DNA from 3 places in the Virgibacillus halodenitrificans genome. Region 2 is predicted to be linked to each of the others. Evidence: predicted binding sites of a transcription regulator. Region 2 holds the regulator's gene; each other region holds the start of a gene.
The links. The regulator LexA, encoded in region 2, represses DNA repair genes until DNA is damaged. The targets are predictions, from matches to a motif close to CGAACATATGTTCG.
Positions count from the first base shown of each region.

Region 1: a site for LexA is predicted at 1,089-1,102, ahead of BME96_RS11940 (type IA DNA topoisomerase). Genes of this name have one in related genera too.
Region 3: a site for LexA is predicted at 1,089-1,102, ahead of BME96_RS04500 (YhjD family protein). Genes of this name have one in related genera too.

Region 1 covers NZ_CP017962.1:2,289,895-2,292,178, reverse strand. Annotated here, with positions in the region: gene BME96_RS11945 (cation:proton antiporter) at 1-1,015, shown strand, start outside; gene BME96_RS11940 (type IA DNA topoisomerase) at 1,186-2,284, shown strand, end outside.
Region 2 covers NZ_CP017962.1:1,979,609-1,981,892, forward strand. Annotated here, with positions in the region: gene BME96_RS10400 (YneB family resolvase-like protein) at 45-683, opposite strand; gene lexA (transcriptional repressor LexA) at 980-1,603, shown strand; gene glnA (type I glutamate--ammonia ligase) at 1,853-2,284, opposite strand, start outside.
Region 3 covers NZ_CP017962.1:880,777-883,060, forward strand. Annotated here, with positions in the region: gene BME96_RS04490 (fatty acid--CoA ligase family protein) at 1-44, shown strand, start outside; gene BME96_RS04495 (competence protein ComK) at 251-733, shown strand; gene BME96_RS04500 (YhjD family protein) at 627-1,070, opposite strand; gene BME96_RS04505 (TVP38/TMEM64 family protein) at 1,289-1,933, shown strand; gene lepB (signal peptidase I) at 1,988-2,284, shown strand, end outside.

The DNA of each region.
Region 1 (2,284 bases), 310 kb from region 2:
TTTACCAGCATTGTTATTCATATCGTCCTATTCCTTTTCTGTTCAGGCATTAAAAAAGAATAAATGGCTGATTGGGGGGATGGGAACTGTTGGTTTAATGTTTACAGTAGCAATACTTGGACTATCTATTTATATGGTAGGAAATCTGTTTATAAATCTATCTTTAATAGGTTCCTTGTTAATAGCGGGAATTTTATCACCAACAGATCCTGTCTCTGTTGTTTCGATTTTAAAAAATTCTACTAGTGATGAAAAAGTTGCTGACGTAGTAGAAGGAGAATCTTTATTAAATGATGGAACAAGTATTGTAGTATTTACAGTGTTATTGGAAATGTATCTGCATGACCAGAGCTTTTCGGTCACATCATTTATTACGGAGTTTCTTTTTGTGTCACTAGGTGGGGTATTTATTGGAATAATTTTTGGCTGGTTGCTTAGTAAGGCAATACACTATACCAATCACCGGCAATACCAGGTAATGCTCAGTATAATCATTGCATATGGCAGTTTTTATCTTGGAGAGCTACTGGGAGTTTCAGGAGTATTAGCAACAGTTACATCCGGATTACTATTATCCTATGAATTTGGAAAACATCGGCAGGAAGAACAATTTCGTGATTCATTAGATGGATTTTGGACCATTGTAGAACCAACGATCTTATCGATAATTTTCCTGTTAATCGGTATTCAATCAGCTAATTATTTATTCGATGTGTCATGGGCATTGGTCGTGATTATCTTTATATTATCTCTGGTCAGCCGATTTATTGTATTGGCAACGTCTACAATGGTGATACCTCGATGGCGTCAACGTTTTACTTTGGGTGACTCTGGAATGATTACATGGGCTGGTATCAAAGGGACGATGTCTGTTGCTTTACTTCTTGGGTTAGAAGCAGAAGCTTCCAATGATCATTTACTTGTTTCATTGACTTTTTCAGTAATTGTTCTTTCTTTAATTATTCAAAGTATAGGTGTTTACCCATTAACCAGAAGATTATCTAAAGAGCATTGATAAGTAACATCTGCATCCGTAATATAGTACGAGATGCAGATGTTATTTTTGATAGGAAAGTTAAATCCCCAACTGAATATATGTTCGTGTATAATAGAAGGTAGCTTCTCTATTTTTTTCCTCTGTATGTCTTCAACTTTTAAATCCAATATGTAGAAAGAGGTGATTATATGAAATTAATCCTCGCTGAAAAACCCTCGGTAGCTAAAAATATTGCCGACGCATTGAAAATTAGAACAAAGAAAGAAGGCTATTTCGAAGGAAATGGTTATATTATTACGTGGGCTTTTGGCCATTTAGTTCAGCTCTATGATGCAAAGGACTATGATAGTAAAATGGCAAAGTGGAAATTAGATAACTTTCCATTTATCCCCTCTAAATTCAAATATAAAGTTAAATCAGGTTATGGGAATAAACAACGTCAGGATCAAGGAGCTGCCAAACAGTTACGAGTTATTCATCAGCTTATGAAACGTTCGGATGTGGATACTATTATCTCAGCTTGTGACTATGATCGGGAAGGGCAACTAATTGGAGATAGTATTATTTACAGAGATAACAGACCTACTAAGCAGGTTTATCGATTACTTCTAAATGAATGGACAGAGAAGGAAGTGCTCTCTGGTTTGGAAAGAATAAAACCAAATGAAAATATGAAATCATTAAGAGATGCGGGGGTAAGCAGGCAATGGGCGGACTGGGTGATTGGAATTAATTTAACCTCTGTAGCGACTTTAAAGTATCAAAAGGGTGGAGGTAAGGCTCTTAATATTGGTAGAGTTTTATTACCAACTTTGAAAATCATTTATGATCGTGATAAAGAAATAAAAACTTTTCAGCCAGAGGATTATTTTAAGTTGGCAGCAATCTTTCGAACAGATCGTAATGAGAAATATGAAGGGATTTATACAGCTCAGAAAGAAGATAAATTTAAAAACAGAGAAGCATTGGATGATATTCAGCGGAATCTAAATGAGAAGCCAGGTGAAATTAGTAAAAAAGAGGTAGAAAAGAAAAAAGAGTTTCCACCATTTCTTTTCAATTTGTCTAATTTACAAGGTTACATTACGAATAAATATAAGGGATGGACATCCGATAAGGTCTTAAAGGTAGCCCAATCACTTTATGAAAAGAAATACATTACTTACCCAAGAACATCGAGTATTGCTCTTGATGAAAGTTTAGTAGGCAAAACTGCAAAGGTTTTACAGACACATTCGGAAGACTTGCCTTATAAAGATGAAATTAAATTTAAAAAACTGAAAAGAG
Region 2 (2,284 bases):
CGATCGTTCCTGTCTTTTTATATTACGCTCCATAATACTTATATTCAAGTGTTTTGAAACTCCTTAAATCTTCGATGTACTGTCGCTTTAGAAACAGAATATCCTAAACCATTTAGCGTTGTTGCAATTTCTTCAAATGTGAGATTTTTTTCTCTTAATCTGATTACTTCTTCTATAGGAAAGGAAATTCTATCTCTTCCTGGAGCTTTGTCTTGACGTGATAAATTATTTTGAGGCTTATAACCTTCTTTAACAGCCTTCTTCATCCCTCGTTTTATCTTTGTATTATGAATGATACGTTGATATTCTTCTACGATACCGACAATTTGTAAAACCATAGAGTCTGATTCAGATAACTCCAGTTCTCCTTCATGTATAGCTGTAAAAATTGGTATGTCGAGCTTTTTCAAATGATGGAATAAAGCAATTTTCGTATTTCCTCGCCCAAGCCTTGTTTCATCCTGAATAAGTAGACAATCCGCTCTATTGGAAGTAAAATAATCAAGCATTTCATAGATACCGTCTCTATTAATTTCATATCCACTTATTTGTTCTTCTATACATGCAATAATAGTAAATCCATTTTGTCTTGCAAGTTTTTGTAGTTCTTCTTTTTGCCTGCTTAAAGAGGTCTCCTGTGTTGATTTATCTGTACTTACCCGACAATAAATAATAGCATTCATTTAATAAACTTCTCCTGCCCTTTACTTATATACTACTCAGCTTGTAACCATAGAATAATACAAGAAACCTAAGGTTAAAGCAAATGCCACCAGATAGAATACGTCTGTTTTTGTTAATTTTCCAAACATAGTAAAATCCACCTCCCGCAAATTTAGAACCTTTGTTCGCTTATCTAATATGAGTATCGCACGAACATATGATCTTGTCAAGTCATTTTTCGAACGAACGTTTGCTTTTTCTATTTCTCAATGATAAACTATTAATAGTTAAACTATATGTGCGAGGTGTTTGATAGATGACAAAACTTTCTAATAGACAGCAAATGATTTTGGATTTTATAAAGGAAGAAGTTACTAACAAGGGGTATCCACCTTCTGTCAGAGAAATAGCTGTTGCTGTGGGGCTTGCTTCCAGCTCAACCGTCCATGGCCATCTTGCCAGACTGGAAAGCAAAGGTTTTATTCGCCGGGATCCTACAAAGCCTAGAGCAATTGAGATACTTGATATTACAGGCGAAGAAAGTATCCCAAGAGAGGAAGCGAGATATGCTCCTGTTATTGGTAAGGTAACTGCTGGTCTTCCAATTACAGCAGTAGAAAATATTGAGGAGTTTGTGCCTCTTCCAAGTAATACAGCAGGTCCGGATGATCATCTGTTTGTTTTGGTAATTGAAGGAGAAAGTATGATTGAAGCCGGGATACTTGATGGAGACATGGTTATCGTTAAACAGCAAAACACCGCCCAGAACAGCGATATTGTCGTTGCTATGACAGAAGAAGATGAAGCAACGGTTAAACGCTTCTTTAAAGAAAGCGATCATATACGCTTACAACCTGAGAACGCTACAATGGAACCCTTACTGTACAAAAATGTAAGCATACTTGGAAAAGTTATTGGATTGTATCGCAATATACATTAATAGTGCTTCTGCATAACACGAAACTGAAATGTGTTATTCGTCACTGAACCATTTGTGTTCTGTATCCCTTACTTCCATGAGCTTATGTGAGAAAAAGCAAAAAGACAATGATCATGTAGGTTAACTGCTAAAGATCACTAGTGTAAGAAGTTAAGCAAAACGGTTGCTGACTAAAAACCTGAGCACAAAATTATATTCTGTCTCATAAAAAAACTGCCATTATGGCAGTTTTTTAGATTTTAATCAATCTTAATAGGTGCTTAAATATTGTTCTCTTTCCCAAGGATGTACCGTCGTACGGAACATATCCCATTCAATTTCTTTTGCTTCCATGAAATGTTCATATAAATGATCTCCAAGCGCTTGAACGATAACTTTATCCTGTTCCAATTCTTTCAAAGCACCCATCAGTGTCGACGGTAAATCCTTAATACCGTTTTCCTCACGTTCTGCTCTGGTCATTACATAAATGTTTCTGTCAACAGCTGCCGGTGGTGTTAATTTATTTTCCACACCATCAAGTCCAGCTGCTAATAATACCGCCATAGCCATGTAAGGATTAGCTGCAGGGTCGACACTGCGTACTTCAATCCGTGTACTTAGACCCCTAGAGTATGGGATACGAACCAACGGGCTTCTGTTCGCTGCAGACCACGCTACATAGGAAGGAGCCTCATATCC
Region 3 (2,284 bases), 1.1 Mb from region 2:
GTAAAATACTTAGAAAAAGTTTACGGGAAAAAGTATCTAAATAAATTGTGGAGGAGGCGGCTTCCTCTCAACTATTAAAAATGAGTTGGGAGGGAGTTTTTTATAAATTATTATAAAATTTAGTTATTTTAGTATCTTTTTTTCTTATGTTTTGGTAAATTAGTATGGAAGCCGCTTTCTTTTCGTTTTGGACGAAAGGATGAACATTATGTTAAACGATTTATATACCCCATTACCTGAAATCACCCCAATGACATTAGCGCTGATTGCTTCGCGGGATAGAAAAGAAAACCGTACTACTCAGGTGGTTGAGGAAGACACGGAATATCTTGTACAAGCCCATACAAGTAGACTTATAGACCAATCTTGCAAGTACTTTGGAAGCAGCCTTAAAGGCCGCCAGGAAGGGACTCGGGAAATTTGTGGAATTACCTACAAGGCCCCAATCACAATTAACCCCTCGAGTGGGATGTATTTCTTTCCAACTAATTCCCCCTCAAACTCAAATTGTTGCTGGATTGCTCATTCCCATATCGATCAAGTAAACCAAGCCCAAACTTCCGGTACAGAAATTATCTTCAAAAACGGTAAAAAGATCTTTATTACTACCTCCTATGGAATTGTCCTTAATCAGATTCAAAGGACTGCTCAATACCGTTACTTACTTGATAAGCGGCTGCAGTTTTTGCAGAAACATCATGCAGATCGTGTTGCTGAATCGCCTTTTTCATAAGCTCCTGTAAAATAACCTCGACTTTTTTTCGAATAGCAGGATTAAAATAGTTTCGTTTTTCTTCCTTTCCTCTGCAAACAAATAAAAATGATGAAAAGGAATCATTTTTAGTAAGTGTGAAAACTTTTAATTGTTTCTTCTGCATTATTTTTTTCAGTTCCTTCCGTTCATTAATACCAGCTGTTTCCATTTTCTCCAACGGATGAAGGTACAGTTCTTTAATTTTAAAAGGGCCTTTTTTAAAAAGCTGAATATCCTGTTGAATAACTACGAGGGCCATTGATAGAAAAAGGAAGCGGGAACTAATTTGCAACTCTTCATCATTAAGATAACGCATAAACACTCCTCCAATTACAGAACGTTTGTTCCTATACTTTTAGTATATGTCATAAATCACATAAAATACAATATAAATTTCTGGAAATGAAAAGAAAGTGGCGATAGATTTTACTTTTCAGAAAGCAGGGTTTACATTAAACTAAAACTAGTTAGACTAGGAGTAAATAAGGGAATTAAACATGTAATAGATTTTACATACAGAGGGGATTCAGGCACATGTACTTAATGGATATCCAGCTATCTAATTGGCGAATGATGTTGGAGAACGACCAATTAGATGAATATATCATGCAGCTCTTAAATAATTATGAAAATCTGGGGCCTATCCCAGGTATTTTATTACCTTTTATCGAAGCATTTCTTCCCTTTTTGCCTTTAGTAGTCTTTGTTTTTGCAAATGCAGCAGCCTACGGATTGCTTGAGGGCTTTCTTCTTTCCTGGGCAGGATCAAGTCTTGGGGCTATTCTTGTCTTTTTTATCATACGCCGTCTTGGAGATAAGAAGGTATTTAGATCAATACGAAAGAACAGACAGGTACAAAAGGTCACTGCATGGCTTGAAAGGCATGGGTTTGGTCCACTGTTTTTATTAATGTGTTTTCCTTTTTCTCCCTCCGCCGTGATCAATGTGGTAGCAGGACTCTCAAAAATAAGCATGCAGCAGTTTATTCTCGCTGTAATATTAGGAAAGTCGGTAATGATATTTTCTTTGGCTTATATTGGGTCAAGTATTTTGGAATTTGCAAAAAATCCAATGAAAACCATAATTGTTGGAATAGGTATTGTATTGTTCTGGGGAATAGGTAAGTTAATCGAAAAACATTTAGAGAAGAAAGCCCAATTGAAAGGGAGAAACGGTTAAACTTCATTAAACCAGGGTATTATAATGATAGATAATAACTCTGGAGTGATAAAAATGAAGAAAATACATTACCGTAAGTTTCTCCCGGTAGTTATATTTGCAATAGCTATCGCAATTATCTTTCGCACGGTTCTGTTTGCGAGTTATGTTGTCGATGGTGAGTCGATGGAGCCAACACTTTTTGACGGAAATCTGTTAATGGTAAATAAAGTAGTATATAACCTGGAAGATGTAGATCGATTTGACGTTATTGTGTTTCATGCCAATCAACAGGATGATTATGTGAAACGTGTAATCGGTTTGCCAGGTGATAAGATTGAGTATAAGGATGATAAATTATACATTAATGGA